DNA from 2 places in the Azospira sp. MPR-LB4 genome. Region 2 is predicted to be linked to the other one. Evidence: predicted binding sites of a transcription regulator. Region 2 holds the regulator's gene; the other holds the start of a gene.
What was found. The regulator FNR, encoded in region 2, switches genes on or off when oxygen is low (the NO sensors DNR and NnrR bind a similar motif). The targets are predictions, from matches to a motif close to TTGANCTAGNTCAA.

Region 1: AC3QLZ_RS09310 (hemerythrin domain-containing protein) is a predicted target of FNR. The motif match lies at 3,951-3,964, and genes of this name have one in related genera.

What each region holds. Positions count from the first base shown of each region.
Region 1 is NZ_CM179521.1:1,982,628-1,990,311, reverse strand. It holds gene hemW (radical SAM family heme chaperone HemW) at 1-98, shown strand, start outside; gene AC3QLZ_RS09325 (helicase HerA-like domain-containing protein) at 95-1,615, opposite strand; gene AC3QLZ_RS09320 (YebC/PmpR family DNA-binding transcriptional regulator) at 1,684-2,409, shown strand; gene AC3QLZ_RS09315 (DMT family transporter) at 2,482-3,339, shown strand; gene AC3QLZ_RS09310 (hemerythrin domain-containing protein) at 3,336-3,869, opposite strand; gene ruvC (crossover junction endodeoxyribonuclease RuvC) at 4,026-4,631, shown strand; gene ruvA (Holliday junction branch migration protein RuvA) at 4,628-5,212, shown strand; gene ruvB (Holliday junction branch migration DNA helicase RuvB) at 5,287-6,369, shown strand; gene ybgC (tol-pal system-associated acyl-CoA thioesterase) at 6,428-6,853, shown strand; gene tolQ (protein TolQ) at 6,850-7,527, shown strand; gene AC3QLZ_RS09280 (ExbD/TolR family protein) at 7,540-7,684, shown strand, end outside.
Region 2 is NZ_CM179521.1:3,207,016-3,214,699, reverse strand. It holds gene AC3QLZ_RS15105 (heavy metal translocating P-type ATPase) at 122-2,557, opposite strand; gene AC3QLZ_RS15100 (universal stress protein) at 2,741-3,169, opposite strand; gene AC3QLZ_RS15095 (sulfite exporter TauE/SafE family protein) at 3,189-3,875, opposite strand; gene hemN (oxygen-independent coproporphyrinogen III oxidase) at 4,005-5,402, opposite strand; gene fnr (fumarate/nitrate reduction transcriptional regulator Fnr) at 5,554-6,300, shown strand; gene AC3QLZ_RS15080 (hemerythrin domain-containing protein) at 6,397-6,975, opposite strand; gene AC3QLZ_RS15075 (SirB2 family protein) at 6,986-7,372, opposite strand; gene AC3QLZ_RS15070 (NnrS family protein) at 7,392-7,684, opposite strand, start outside.

The DNA of each region.
Region 1 (7,684 bases), 1.2 Mb from region 2:
GGGAAGGGCTGCTGACCCTGGCGCCGGACTGCATCGCCCCGACCGAGCGGGGCCGGCGCTTCCTCAACGCCCTGCTGGAACGCTTCCTGCCGGGTTAACGCCGCCGGCTGCCGCTACCGCCCAGAATCGACCCCAGCACCCCGCGGATGATCTCCCGGCCGATCTGGGAGCCGATGGCGCGGGCGGCGCTCTTGGCGACGGTGGTGAGGACGGAGTCGCTCTGGCGGCCGCGGGGGCTCTGGCCGCCGCCCAGCACATCCCCCAGCACGCCGCCGAAAAGGCCGCCGCCATTGGCTTGTGGGGCAGGGGAGACGGGCGCCGGTTGGGCCTGGGCGGGCGGTGCGGTGCGGCCCTTGAGGATTTCGTAGGCCGATTCCCGATCCACCGCCTGTTCGTAGTGGCCGTAGAGTACGGAATCGCGGACGGCCTGCTGGCGCTCCTCGGCGCTCAAGGGGCCGATGCGGGAGGCGGGGGGGAGAATGAAGGCCCGTTCCACCACATTGGGCCGGCCCTTTTCGTCCAGGCAGGAGACCAGGGCTTCGCCGACGCCCAGTTCGGTGATGGCCGCTTCGGCGTCGAAGGCCGGGTTGGCGCGCAGGGTCTGGGCGGCCGATTTGACGGCCTTCTGGTCCCGCGGGGTGAAGGCGCGCAGGGCGTGCTGCACCCGGTTGCCGAGCTGGCCGAGGACGGTGTCGGGAATGTCCAGGGGGTTCTGGGTGACGAAGTACACGCCGACGCCCTTGGAGCGGATCAGGCGCACCACCTGTTCCACCTTTTCCAGCAGGGCCGGCGGGGCTTCGTTGAAGAGCAGGTGGGCTTCGTCGAAAAAGAACACCAGCTTGGGCTTTTCCAGGTCCCCCACTTCCGGCAGGTGCTCGAACAGTTCGGCCAGCAGCCACAGCAGGAAGGTGGCGTAGAGGCGGGGCGCGCCCATCAGCTTGTCCGCCGCCAGGATGTTCACCACGCCATTGCCATTGTCTGTCTGCATGAGATCGGCGATGTCCAGCATGGGCTCGCCGAAGAAGCTGTCGCCGCCCTGTTCGCCCAGGGTCAGGAGGGCGCGCTGGATGGCGCCGATGGAGGCGGCGGAGACGTTGCCGTACTCGCTGGTGAATTCCTTGGCGTGCTCGCCCACGTGCTGCACCATGGCCCGCAGGTCCTTCAGGTCCAGCAGCATCAGGCCCTGGTCGTCGGCGATCTTGAACACCAGCTGCAGCACCCCGCTCTGGGTGTCGTTGAGGTTGAGCAGGCGGGCCAGCAGCAGGGGGCCCATGTCGGAAATGGTGGCCCGCACCGGGTGGCCCTGCTGGCCGAAGACGTCCCAGAAGACGGTGGGGAAGGATGTCGGAGTCCAGTCGGTGACGCCCAGGTGGTGCAGCCGCTCCTCCAGTTTGGGCGAGGTCTTGCCGGCGGCGGCCAGGCCCGAGAGGTCGCCCTTGGCGTCGGCCAGGAAGACGGGCACGCCGATACTGGAGAAGCGCTCCGCCAGCACCTGCAGGGTGATGGTCTTGCCGGTGCCGGTGGCGCCGGTGATGAGGCCGTGGCGGTTGGCCAGGGCGGGCAGGAGAGCCAGGTCGGTGGCGGCGTGGCGGGCGATGACAAGGGGCTGGGCCATGAGTGGGGTCCGGTGGCTATGCTAGAATTGTCCGATTCTATCAACAGTTTTTCGCTACGAGGTTAGCCATGGCCGGACACTCCAAATGGGCCAATATCCAGCACCGCAAGGGCCGTCAGGACGCCAAGCGGGGCAAGGTCTTCACCAAGCTGATCAAGGAAATCACCGTCGCCGCCAAGATGGGCGGGGGCGATCCGGCCATGAATCCGCGCCTGCGCCTGGCCATGGAAAAGGCCAAGGGCGAATCCATGCCCAAGGACAACATCGACAACGCCATCAAGCGCGGCACCGGCCAGCTGGAAGGCGTCAGCTATGAGGAAATCCGCTACGAAGGCTACGGCATCGGCGGCGCCGCGGTGATGGTGGACTGCCTCACCGACAACCGGGTGCGCACCGTGGCCGATGTGCGCCACGCCTTCAACAAGTACGGCGGCAACATGGGCACCGAAGGCTGCGTTTCCTTCCAGTTCAAGCACTGCGGCCAGATGCTGTTCGCCCCCGGCGCCGACGAGGCCGCCATCATGGATGCGGCCATCGAGGCCGGCGCCGACGACATCATCACCAACGACGACGGCTCCATCGAAGTGCTGACCCCGCCCAACGACCTGCTGAACGTGCAGGAAGCCCTGGAGAAGGCCGGCTTCAAGCCCGAGATGGCGGAAGTGACCATGAAGGCGCTGAACGAATCCGAACTGACCGGGGAAGACGCCCAGCGCATGCAGAAGCTGATCGACGCCCTGGAGTCCCTGGACGACGTGCAGGAGGTTTACACCTCCGCCGTGATGGACGAATAATCGGCCCGGTCTGCTTTTGTTCCCCCGAGAAAGCGGCGCCTGGCGCCGCTTTTTCTTTTGTCGCGAGGCCTCGTGCGCAAGTTTCTGCCCTTTCTCTTCGTGCTGCTGTGGAGCACCGGCTTCATCGGCGCCAAGTACGGCCTGCCCTATGCGGAGCCCCTGACCTTCCTCAGCGCCCGCTATCTCCTGGTGCTCGGACTGATGCTGCCGGTGGCCCTTGTATTTCGCGCCTCCTGGCCTGACACCCGCCAGGAATGGCTGCACATCGGCTTCTCCGGGGTGCTGCTGCATGCGGTCTATCTCGGCGGCGTCTTCATGGCCATCCACCGCGGTCTGCCGGCCGGCATCACCGCCCTGGTGGTGGGCATGCAGCCCCTGCTGACCGCCCTGGGGGCCGGCTGGCTGCTGGGGGAGGCGGTCAGCCGGCGCCAGTGGCTGGGTCTGGTGCTGGGCCTGAGCGGCGTGGGTCTGGTGGTTTCCGGCAAGTTCGGCAGCCAGCCCCTGGCCGAGCTGCTGCCGGCCATCGTCCCGGCCCTGGTGGCCCTGCTCGGCATCACCCTGGGCACCCTGTACCAGAAGCGCTTCTGTCCTGCCTTCGACCTGCGTTCCGGCGCCGTCATCCAGTTCCTGCCGACGGCGGTGCTGACCCTGCTGGTGGCCGGCGCCAGCGAGAGCCAGGAGATCGCCTGGAGCGGCACCTTCGTCTTCGCCCTGCTGTGGCTGGTGCTGGTGCTGTCGGTGGGCGCCATCAGCCTGCTCAACGTGCTCATCCGCAGCGGCAGCGCCGTCAATGTGGCCAGCCTGTTCTACCTGACGCCGCCCACCACCGCCCTCATCGCCTGGGCCGCCTTTGGCGAAACCCTCTCCGGCCCCGCCCTGGCGGGCATGGGGCTGGCCGTGGCCGGCGTGTACCTGGCGCGGCGGGCCTAGGCGGTGTACAGGGGGTAGAGGGTCGCTTCCTCGCGCTGGATGCGCTCCACCAGCACCTTGCCGACGCCGGCCAGTTCATCAACGAAGGCCGGGGCCAGCCCCGGCTCGGCGGCCAGGTTCTGGTACTTGCGCAGGAAGGCAGCCAGGGCCTTGCCGATGCCGTCCATCTCCTGGCGGAACTCGTGGATCAGGGCGAAGCTGGAGGGATCGCCGGCCAGCTGGTGCTCCAGGTAGATGTAGAGGCGCACATTCTCGGTCAGCAGGTGGCCCTGCAGCCGTACCCGGAATTTTTCCAGCAGCGAGGCGGCCTCCGCCAGATTGCCCTGGGCGGCGGCGCTCTGGATGGCGCCGAAGGCCTGCAGCAGCACCAGGTGCTCGTCGGTGAGTTGGTGTACCAGGGCCGGATGGTAGTGAATCTGGGTTCCCGGCGCCGGGCCGCTGCGAGTGGCCGGTACCGGCTCGGGCATGGGCGGGGCCTCGGGGGCGGGGGGCGGCGGTGAATCGCCAAAGATTTTGCGTAACAGTGACATGGTTCTCCCTCCTGCGACGGTGTGGACACAGGGAATTGGTTTTTATGCCTGCCAATTTGGGCGGGAGTCCATGACGAATCCTTAACCCGTGTCAAATTTCGGGCCTGCGCTCCCGTCGGGCGCGACAGGCGGCGTCCGCCCCCTTAGAATGCTGCCATGTCCGCCATCCCCCCCGTCTCCGCCAAGCCGAATGCCGCCGCCGCACCCGTGCCGGTGCGCATCCTCGGCATCGACCCGGGACTGCGTTGCACCGGCTTCGGTCTCATCGACAAGCTGGGCAACAAGCTGGCCTACGTCAGCAGCGGCTGTATCCGCACCGACGACACCCGCACCCTGCCGGAGCGCCTGGAGGTGATCTACCAAGGCATCCGGGAAATCGTCGCCGCCCACGGTCCGGCTCAGGCGGCGGTGGAAAAGGTCTTTGTGAACGTCAATCCCCAGTCCACCCTGCTGTTGGGCCAGGCCCGCGGCGCCGCCATCACCGCCCTGGTGTCCACCGGCCTGCCGGTGGGCGAGTACACCGCCCTGCAGGTGAAGCAGGCGGTGGTGGGCAACGGCAAGGCGGCCAAGGAACAGGTGCAGCACATGGTCAAGCGCCTCCTCGGCCTGCCCGGCGACCCGTCTGCCGACGCCGCCGATGCCCTGGCCTGTGCCATTGCCCACGCCCACGGCGGCCAGGGGCTGGGCCATATCGCCACCGCCGGCCTGCGGGTGCGCGGCGGCCGCCTGATGGAAGCCCCCAATCCAAGGAAGAGAACATGATCGGAAGACTCACCGGCCTCCTGGCCGAAAAGAATCCCCCCCAGGTGGTCCTGGACGTGCAGGGCGTCGGCTACGAGGTGGATGTGCCCATGAGCACCTTCTACAACCTACCGGGCAACGGCGACAAGGTGACCCTGCTGACCCACTTCGTGGTGCGGGAGGACGGCCATTTTCTCTTCGGCTTCCTCACCGAGGCGGAGCGTTTCGCCTTCCGCCAGCTGATCAAGATTTCCGGCGTCGGCCCCCGCATGGCCCTGGCCATTCTTTCCGGCCTTTCCGTCAGCGACCTGGCGGCGGCCATCTCCCGCCAGGAGTCCGGCCGCCTGACCAAGGTGCCGGGCATCGGCAAGAAGACTGCCGAGCGCCTGCTGCTGGAGCTGAAGGACAAGCTGGCCCCGGTGGTGGGCGGCGGGGCCGCTGCGGCCCTGGTGGTGCACGACGACCAGTCGGACATCCTCAATGCGCTGCTGGCCCTGGGTTACAACGAGCGGGAAGCCGCCGCCGCCCTCAAGCAATTGCCCGCCGGCAGCGGCGTTTCCGATGGCATCCGCCAGGCCCTCAAACTGCTGGCCAAGCCCTGAGGGGGCGGCGGGAGTAAAATGGCGGCTTACCGGGCCTCGCCCGCCGCACTTTCCAGGCTCACTCCAGGCTTTCCATGATCGAAACCGATTCCTTTGATTCCTCCTTCGACGCCGATGCCGGCCGTCTCATCGGCGCCGAGAGCAAGTCGGCCCAGGAGGAAGCCATCGAGCGCGCCCTGCGGCCCAAGCGCCTGGCGGATTACGTCGGTCAGGCCAAGATCCGGGAGCAGCTCTCCATCTTCATCCACGCCGCCAAGCGGCGCAGCGAGGCCCTCGACCACGTCCTGCTGTTCGGCCCGCCGGGCCTGGGCAAGACCACCCTGGCCCACATCGTGGCCGCCGAGATGGGCGTGAACCTGCGCCAGACCTCGGGACCGGTGCTGGAGCGGGCCGGCGACCTGGCCGCCATCCTGACCAACCTGGAACCACACGACGTGCTGTTCATCGACGAAATCCACCGTCTCAGTCCGGTGGTGGAGGAAATCCTCTACCCGGCCCTGGAGGATTTCCAGATCGACATCATGATCGGCGAGGGTCCGGCGGCCCGCTCGGTGAAGCTGGACCTGCCGCCCTTCACCCTGGTGGGCGCCACCACCCGGGCCGGCATGCTGACCAACCCCCTGCGGGACCGCTTCGGCATCGTCGCCCGGCTGGAGTTCTACAACGCCCAGGAACTGACCCACATCGTCACCCGCTCGGCCCAGCTGCTCAACGTGGCCATCGAGCCGGAAGGGGCCCTGGAGATCGCCCGCCGCTCCCGCGGCACGCCCCGCATCGCCAACCGCCTGCTGCGCCGGGTGCGGGACTACGCCGAGGTCAAGGCCGACGGCATCATCACCCGGGAGGTGGCCGACGCCGCCCTTTCCATGCTGGACGTGGACCACGGCGGCCTGGACCTGATGGACCGCAAGCTGCTCTCTGCCGTGATCGACAAGTTCGCCGGCGGTCCGGTGGGGGTGGACAACCTGGCCGCCGCCATCGGCGAGGCCCGGGACACCATCGAGGACGTGCTGGAACCCTACCTGATCCAGCAGGGCTACCTGCAGCGCACCCCCCGGGGCCGCATCGCCACCCCGGCCATCTACCGCCACCTGGGGCTGGAGGCGCCCGGCACCCCGGCCGCCACGCCCGACCTGTGGTCCCCCAAGGAGCAATGAGGACGGCTGTTACAGACTGTCATCGTCCCCAGGCCCCGAGCCGCCTAGAATTACGCCCATGAGCCATCCTGCCGACCACGCCTTCACCATTCCGGTCCGCGTCTATTACGAGGACACGGATGCGGGCGGCGTGGTCTACTACGCCAACTACCTGCGCTTTTTCGAGCGCTGCCGCACCGAATGGCTGCGCAGCATCGGCCATCACCAGGTGGACCTGCTGGCGGAGCAGGGCGTCGCCTTCGTCGTCCGTTCCGTAAGTTGCGACTACATGCGGCCGGCCCGGCTCGACGATCTGCTGACCATCGGCCTGGCCGTGGAAAAGCTCGGCCGCGCCCAGATCACCTTCCGCCAGTTCGCCCGTCGCCACGGCAGCGACGACGACCTGGTGAGCGGTACCGTCCAGATCGTTTGCGTCAAGCTGGACGCCATGAAAACCACCCCCATTCCCGAATTCCTGCGCGAGAAACTGGAAGCCCTGCAATGAACGTCACCCAAGACCTTTCCATCCTTTCCCTCATCACCCAGGCCAGCGCCGTCGTCCAGGTCGTCATGGCCCTGCTGGCCGGCGTCTCCTTCATGTCCTGGTACTACATCTTCCGCAAGCTCTATGCGGTAAAGAATGCGCGCAACCAGACCGAGCAGTTCGAGCGGGACTTCTGGAGCGGCGGCGACCTCAACCGCCTCTACCAGAACGCCGTCGAGCAGCGCCACGACACCGGCGCCATGGAGCGGGTGTTCGAGGCCGGCTTCCGGGAATTCACCAAGCTGCGCAACCAGAAGAACCTGGAAGCCAAGGACGTTGTGGACGGCTCCCGCCGCGCCATGCGCGCCACCTACCAGCGGGAGATCGACGACCTGGAATCCCACCTGGCCTTCCTCGCCTCCGTCGGCTCCGTCTCCCCCTACATCGGTCTCTTCGGCACCGTGTGGGGCATCATGCATGCCTTCCGCGGCCTCTCCAACGTGGGCCAGGCGACCCTGGCTTCCGTCGCTCCCGGTATTGCCGAAGCCCTGGTGGCCACGGCCATCGGCCTCTTTGCCGCCATCCCCGCGGTGCTCGCCTACAACCGCTTCGCCCACGACATCGACCGCCTCTCCACCCGCTTCGAGAGCTTCATGGAAGAGTTCTCCAACATCCTGCAGCGGCAGATGCGTTAAGGGGCCGGAGCCATGCGTCCGCGTCGCCTTAAAAACGAAATCAACGTCGTTCCCTACATCGACGTCATGCTGGTGCTGCTGGTCATCTTTATGGTGGCCACGCCCATGATGCAGACCGGCTCGGTGGACCTGCCCTCCACCGGCAAGTCTTCCGCCG
Region 2 (7,684 bases):
GGCACAGAGAACACAGAGTTTAAAACCATCGGCGCCTTCCAGGCCGGTGGTCGACGCAGAACCCACATCAACAACGACAAAGAACCCTCTGTGAACTCTGTGTCCTCTGTGGCTAACGCCCCTATTTCGGCAACCAGCGCCGCAGCAGAAGGGAATTGCTCACCACCGACACCGAACTCAAGGCCATGGCGGCGCCGGCCACCACCGGGTTGAGCAGGCCGAAGGCGGCCAGGGGAATGCCCAGCACGTTGTAGATGAAGGCGAAGAACAGGTTCTGGCGGATCTTCGACAGGGTGGCCCGGGAAAGCGCAATGGCGTGGGCCACACCCATGAGGTCGCTTTTCACCAGGGTCAGGTCGGCGGCCTCCACCGCGGCGTCGGAACCGGCGCCCATGGCGAAGCTGACGTCGGCTGCCGCCAGGGCCGGGGCGTCGTTGATGCCGTCGCCGGCCATGGCCACCAGACGGCCGCCCTGTTTCAGTTTTTGCACCGCCGCTGCCTTGTCGCCGGGCAATACTTCGGCCTCGAAACGGGCGATACCGGCCTGGGCGGCAATGGCCGCCGCCGTGGCCCGGTTGTCTCCGGTGAGCATCACCACTTCCACGCCCAAGGCCAGCAGCCGCGCCACCGCAGCCTTGGAACTTTCCCGCAGGGGGTCGGCGATGGCGATCAGGCCCAGGGCCACGCTGCCATCGGCCTGCTGTTCGGCCAGCACCACCACCGTCTTTCCCTGTCCCTGCAAGGCAGCAAGGACGCCATTCTCCACCATGGCACCCCGCTCCGCCGCCCAGGACGGGCTGCCCAGCAGCAGGGCCCGGGAGGAAACCGTCCCTTCCACCCCGTGGCCGGCCACGGCGGCAAAGCCGCTCACCGCCTGCATCGCCAGGCCCCGGGCTTTCTGTTCGGCCAGCACGGCCCGGGCCAGGGGATGTTCCGAGCCCTGCTCCAGGGCTGCCGCCAGGGCCAGCACCTCGTCTTCGCTGGCGCCCAGGGCGACGATGTCGGTCACCGCCGGTTCGCCCCGGGTCAGGGTGCCGGTCTTGTCCACCGCCAGCACTTTCAATTTTTCCGCCCGCTCCAGGGCTTCCGCATTCTTCACCAGGATGCCGGCGGCGGCGCCCCGGCCGGTGCCCACCATGATGGCGGTGGGCGTGGCCAGGCCCAGGGCGCAGGGGCAGGCGATGACCAGCACCGCCACCGCATTGACCAGGGCGGTGGTGAAATCGCCCCCCAGCCACCACCACAGACCGAAGGTGACCAGGGCGATGGCGCAGACCACCGGCACGAAAATGGCAGAGATTTTGTCGGCCAGCCGCTGCACCGGGGCCTTGGAGCCCTGGGCCTCGGCCACCAGGCGGATGATGCCGGCCAGCAGGGTGTGTTCGCCGACGCCGGTAGCACGGCAGCGCAGCATGCCCTGGCCGTTGCTGGTGGCGGCGAAGACGGCGTCGCCCGCCTGCTTGCCGACGGGCATGGACTCGCCGGTGAGCATGGCTTCATTGACGCTGGAAGCGCCCTCGATCACCTCTCCGTCCACCGGCACCGCTTCGCCGGGGCGGACGATGAAGACGTCGCCGGGAATGAGCAGGGCCACGTCCAGCTCCACCAGTTCACCATGGCGTTCGACCCGGGCGGTCTTGGGCTGCAGGCGCACCAGTGCTTCCAGGGCGGCGGTGGTCTTGGCCTTGGCCCGGGCCTCCAGCAGCTTGCCCAGCAGCACCAGGGTGATGACGGCGGCGGAGGCTTCGAAATAGACGTGCTGGTGCTCCAGCCCGAAGAGGGTCACCACCAGGGAAAAGACGTAGGCCATGGTGGTGCCCAGGGCCACCAGCACGTCCATGTTGGCGCCACCGCCGCGCAGGGCCTTGTAGGCGCCGTCGTAGAAGCGCCAGCCGATCCAGAACTGCACCGGGGTGGCCAGCAGCAGTTGCAGCCAGCGAGGCAGCAGATCGCTGTGGCCATGTTCCGGCGCCGGGCCGAACATGGTGACCATCTGGGCCACCAGGGGCAGGGTGAGCAGGGCGGCGATGAAGAAGCGGCGCTTCTCGGCGGCGTAGAGGGCGGCCTTGCGGGCCTTTTCCTCTTCCCGGGTGGTGTCGCTGGCCACCCGGGCGCCGAAGCCGGCTTTTTCCACGGCACTGATCAGCCGGGCCGTATCCACCAGACCCGGCACGTAGCGGATACGGGCCCGCTCGGCGGCCAGGTTCACCGCACCTTCGACGCCGGGCAGACGGTTCAGCACCTTCTCGATGCGGGCCGCGCAGGCGGCGCAGGTCATGCCGGTAAGTTCCAGTTCCACCGTGGCCGGCGGCACGGAAAAACCGGCCTTCTCGATGGCCTCCACCACCCGCTGGGGCGTGGTTTCCTCGCTGTTCAAGGCGACGCTGGCCCGCTCCGCCGCCAGATTGACGCTGGCTTCCACGCCGGGCAGGCGGTTCAGCACTTTCTCGATGCGGGCCGAACAGGCGGCGCAGGTCATGCCGGCAATGGGCAGGTCGAGGCGGGAGGAAGAAGGAGCGGCAGGGGACTGGGACACGGGCAACTCGGCAAGAAACATTAGCAATGGCTAATTATGGGCGCAGGCGCCCTTAGCCGCCAGTAACAGAGGGGCTCAAACCCCATGGTTACAGACCGCCGGCACGGCCAGGGGTTTCTTCGTTGCGCGGGGATGGACGCAGCCCTCCTCCCCGCCCGCTCATGCCGGGGATCAGGCCGGCTGCGCTGGCAGACGGCCTGCCGCCTATTTCACCAGCAGGACGGGCACCGTGGTTTCATGCACCACCCGGGTGGCCACCGAGCCCATGACGGCCCCGGCGATGGCGCTCCAGCCGTGGCTGCCGAGCAGCACCAGGTCGGCCCCCAGTTCAGCGGCCTGATGGGCGATGACGGCCCCCGGCTGGCCCACGTGGATGTGCCGCTGGTAGGCCACCCCGGCGGCCTTGAGCTTGGCCTCGGCCGCCTCCAGGCGTTCCACGCTGTCCTCCCGGTAGTAGCGCTCCAGGGTTTCGTGGCCCAGGTGGCGCTGCACCCGGCCGTCGGGAATGGGCGGATGCACGTAGAGCAGGTGCACCGTCGGCACTTCCCGGTACCAGGAGAGGCGGGAAATCAGGTGATCCACGGCCCGCAGGGAACAAGCGGAACCATCGACCGCCAGCAGGAAATTCAGCATCGTCTGCTCCTCAGCATTTCTAGATGTTATGGGCCAGGCGCCAGGCACCCAGCAGGCCCCACAGGCCGAAGCCGAGCACGCTCAGCCCGGCGATGCCGCGCACCCAGGGGCGCCGCACGAAATCCTTCAGCCGCGCCGCCAGGAGGCCGGCCAGCAGCAGGTTGGGCAGGGTGCCCAGGCCGAAGGCCAGCATCACCGCGCCGCCCCGGGCGGCGCTGCCGCTCACCAGGGCGGTGGTCAGCACACTGTATACCAGACCGCAGGGCAGCCAGCCCCACAGCAAGCCCAGGGGAAAGGCCTGGGCCGGGCTGCGGGCGGGCAGAAAACGTTTGGAAAAGGGCTGCAGACGGCGCCACAGGCCCTGGCCTGCCCGCTCGGTCCACGCCAGGGCCTGGGTGGCGCCAAGCAGATAAAGGCCCAGGGCCACCAGCATCAGGTTGGCCAGCACGTAGAGCACCAGGCGCAGGGACCATTGCTCTCCCAGGTGGGCGCCGGCCGCGCCGACGGCCCCCGCCAGGAGGCCGGCCAGGCCATAGCTGGCGATACGCCCCAGGTTGTAGGCCAGATGCAGGGACCAGCGGCTGCCTCCGGCCTGCCCCAGAGAGAGGGCGCCGACGATGCCGCCGCACATGCCGATGCAGTGGGTGCCGCCGAGAAAGCCGACGAGGAGGACGGAAAGCAGGGTGGGCAGGAAGGAGTCAGCCACGTGGGAGCGCCGTGCGGAAAGTGAAAAAGGCCATGGCCAAAATTATACCGGGCACTGGGGTTTCCCCCAGCGCCCGGCTTTTCCCCCCTGAGGCTTGCCTCAAGTTAAACGCGGTATCCCGTAGCCCGGTCAGATGACCTTGCTGTAACGGGTGCGCTGCCGATCGGCGCGCAGATATTTGTCGAACACCATGGAGATGGCCCGCACCAGGAGACGTCCCGGGGGCAGCACGGTGATCCATTTGTCGTCCACCTTCACCAGCCCGCCCCGCTCCAGTTCCTTCAGGTCCTCCAGTTCGGCGGCGAAGTACTTCTTGAAGTCGATCAGGTGGGCGATTTCGATGGACTCGGTGGAGATTTCGAAATGGCACATCAGGGCCTGGATGATGGAACGGCGCAGCAGGTCGTCGGCGGTCAGCTCGATGCCCCGCAGCACCGGCAGCACGCCGGCGTCCAGGCGGTCGTAGTACTCGTCCAGGGTGCGGTAGTTCTGGCTGTAGGTGGGCCCCACCTTGGCGATGGAGGAAATGCCGAAGGACAGCATGTCGCAGTCCGCATGGGTGGAGTAGCCCTGGAAATTGCGGTGCAGCCGGCCCTGGCGCTGGGCCACGGCCAGCTCGTCGTCCGGCTTGGCGAAGTGGTCCATGCCGATGAAGACGTAGCCGGCATCGGTCAGCTTCTTGATGGCCAGGGAGAGCAGCTGCAGGCGCGTGTCGGCGTTGGGCAGGTCGCTCTCGTTGATGCGCCGCTGGGGCTTGAAGAGGCCCGGCAGGTGGGCATAGTTGTAGATGGAGAGACGCTCCGGGTCCATGGCCAGGACCCGCTCCAGGGTGCGGTTGAAGCCCATCACCGTCTGGTGGGGCAGGCCGTAGATGAGGTCCACGCTGATGGACTTGAAGCCGCTCTTGCGCGCCTGGTCCATCACCGTGAAGGTTTCTTCCTCGGTCTGGATGCGATTGATGGCCTGCTGCACCCGCTCGTCGAAATCCTGGACGCCCAGGCTCATGCGGTTGAAGCCCAGCTCGCCGAGCAGGGCCACGGTGGGCCGGTCCACCTTGCGCGGATCCACTTCGATGGAAATCTCGGCCCCATCCACCAGCTTGAAATGGCGGTGGGTGAGGTCCATCAGCTGGTGCATTTCCTCATGGGAGAGGAAGGTGGGCGTGCCGCCGCCCCAGTGCAGCTGGGAGACTTCCCGATCCCCGTCCAGCAGGTACTCGGCCTGCAGGGCCATCTCCTTGCCCAGGTACTTGATGTACTTGGCGCTGCGGCCGTGATCCTTGGTGATGATCTTGTTACAGGCGCAGTAGTAGCAGATGGTGTTACAGAAGGGGATGTGGAAGTATAATGACAGCGGTCGGCTGATACCGCCGATGTTGCGTTTGCCCAACCACAGCTTCAGGGCCTCGGCATCGAAGGCTTCGACAAAACGGTCAGCCGTCGGATAGGACGTGTAGCGCGGTCCATTGACGTCGAAGCGGCGGATGATCTGGGGATCGAAAACCAGGTTGTTGGCGGTAAATGTCATTGAAAAACAGTCGTTGCAGAACCACACATTAGGTGCGGCTTATTATCGTGGTGCAGGAACTGGGGCACGTTGACCTGGATCAAAGGCTTCCAAAGGGCCTTCCGGCGCAGGTTACCACCATCCGAACGCCCTTGGCCCAGCGAGGAACAGCATGCCGTTGAAGAAGACCAGCGCCCAAGAAATTACCCTGTCGGTCATCAAGACCGCCTGCTCGAACTGTAACCTGCAAGAACTGTGTCTTCCCTACGGTCTCAACGAGACCGAGATGTCCAAGCTGGACGAACTGGTCAGCACCCGCCGCAAGATCAAGCGCGGCGACCACCTGTACCGGGCCGGGGAGGCCTTCGAATCCATCTACGCCATCCGCGCCGGTTTCTTCAAGACCGACGTGCTGCTGGAAGACGGCCGCGACCAGGTCACCGGCTTCCAGATGGCCGGCGAGCTGCTGGGCCTGGACGGCATCAGCACCGAACACCATTCCTGTAACGCGGTGGCCCTGGAAGACAGCGAAGTCTGCATCATCCCCTTCCCCCGCCTGGAAGGCCTGTCCCGGGAGATCGTGGCCCTGCAGCACCACTTCCACAAGGTGATGAGCCGGGAGATCGTGCGCGACCACGGGGTCATGATGCTGCTCGGCACCATGCGGGCGGAAGAACGGCTGGCCGCCTTCCTCCTCAATCTCTCCCAGCGCTTCACCGCCCGCGGCTATTCCCACGCCGAGTTCTACCTGCGCATGACCCGGGAAGAAATCGGCAGCTACCTGGGCCTCAAGCTGGAAACCGTTTCCCGCGCCTTCTCCCGCTTCCAGGAAGAAGGTCTGATCGCCGTGCAGCAAAAGCACATCCGCATCCTGGACATCCCGGGCCTGAAAAAGCTGATGACCCACCAGTCGGCCTGATCCCGGGCAAGCGTCAAACAAAAAAGCGGCTCCGCGGAGCCGCTTTTTTTATTGCCCGGATTATTGCCCGGGCTTAGTCCAGGAGTGCCGGCAGTCCTACTGTTCCCCTTCCGGAAACACCGCCCCCCGCCGTGCCGCCATGCTGCGGCCGACGGCGGCCGCCTGCTCGGGGGACAGCAGGCGCCGCCCCAGGGGCAGCAGCTCCCGGGTTTCCAGATCGATGTGTCCCAGATAAAGCTCGGCCAGCCCTTCCACCATGGCCGCCGGCAGGGCCTCGCTGCATTCCCCCGGCTGGGCCGCGACGATGGCCTGCAGGCGGGCCAGCACCTCGTCCCGGGCCCGGTCCATGCGCCGGTGATCGGCCAGGATGCGCTCGATGAGGGCCTCCACCTGAGCCGCCACCGCCGCTTCCCGGGCCACCGCCTGGCTCGCCCGCAGGGCGGGAAAGAGGTCATCCTCCTCGTCCGCATGGTGATGGGGAGCGGCCACGGAGAAATAGCGCAGCACGCCCTGGGCCGCCTCCCGGGCAGCCTGGTCGGCACCGTGCCGGGGCAGGTGCTGCACCAGGCGACGCAGGGTCTCGATCTGGGCCTGGATGCGACCGTGACAGGCATCCAGCATTTCCAGGGGTTCGTCGAAACTGGGGGCGGCGGCGCCCAACAGGCTGTGGCTCATGCAATTCCTTTCACAGACCGGCGAAGAAGCCGGCGGGATGACGCGTCAGGGCAACGGAAACGATATAGGCGAAACACGACAGGGCCATGACGAAAAAGATGCCCCGCACCGCCTTGCTGCGCCCCCGCTTGAGGGCCACGCTGCCACAGCCGATGTAGGCCAGCAGGGCCAGCACCTTGGCCGTCAGCCAGCCCTGGACGAAGGGATACTGGCCGGAGAGAAAGGCCAGGGCCAGGGCGCTGCCGAGCAGCAGGGTATCCACCACATGGGGCGCCACCCGCGGCAGGCGCCCCTGCAGTCGAGGCGACTCCTGCAGCATCCAGAATCCGCGCAGGAGGAATCCGAGGCCGGAGAGGACGACGCAGGTGATGTGCAGATGCTTGAGGGCCAGGTACATGGGATGGCTCCGCGATCCGTCAGCCGGGCTGGCCGTCGGGCCGGGGCCGCAGGTACATGGCGCCGTGGCGCCGCACCCACAGGGCGAACACCAGCAGCCAGGCCAGGCTGGCCAGCCACTGCAGGTTGAAGGGGCCGGACAGGGGCAGGAACTCGCCGGCGATGCGCAGCAGGGGCACGCTCTGGAACAGCCAGAACAGGGGCCAGGTGGTCTGATCCCCGGCGTTGATGGGCCGGCCCGAATGCCCCAGGGTGACCCGGGTGACCATGCCCAGCAGCATGGAAACAAAATAGCCGATGCTGATGGCGTGCA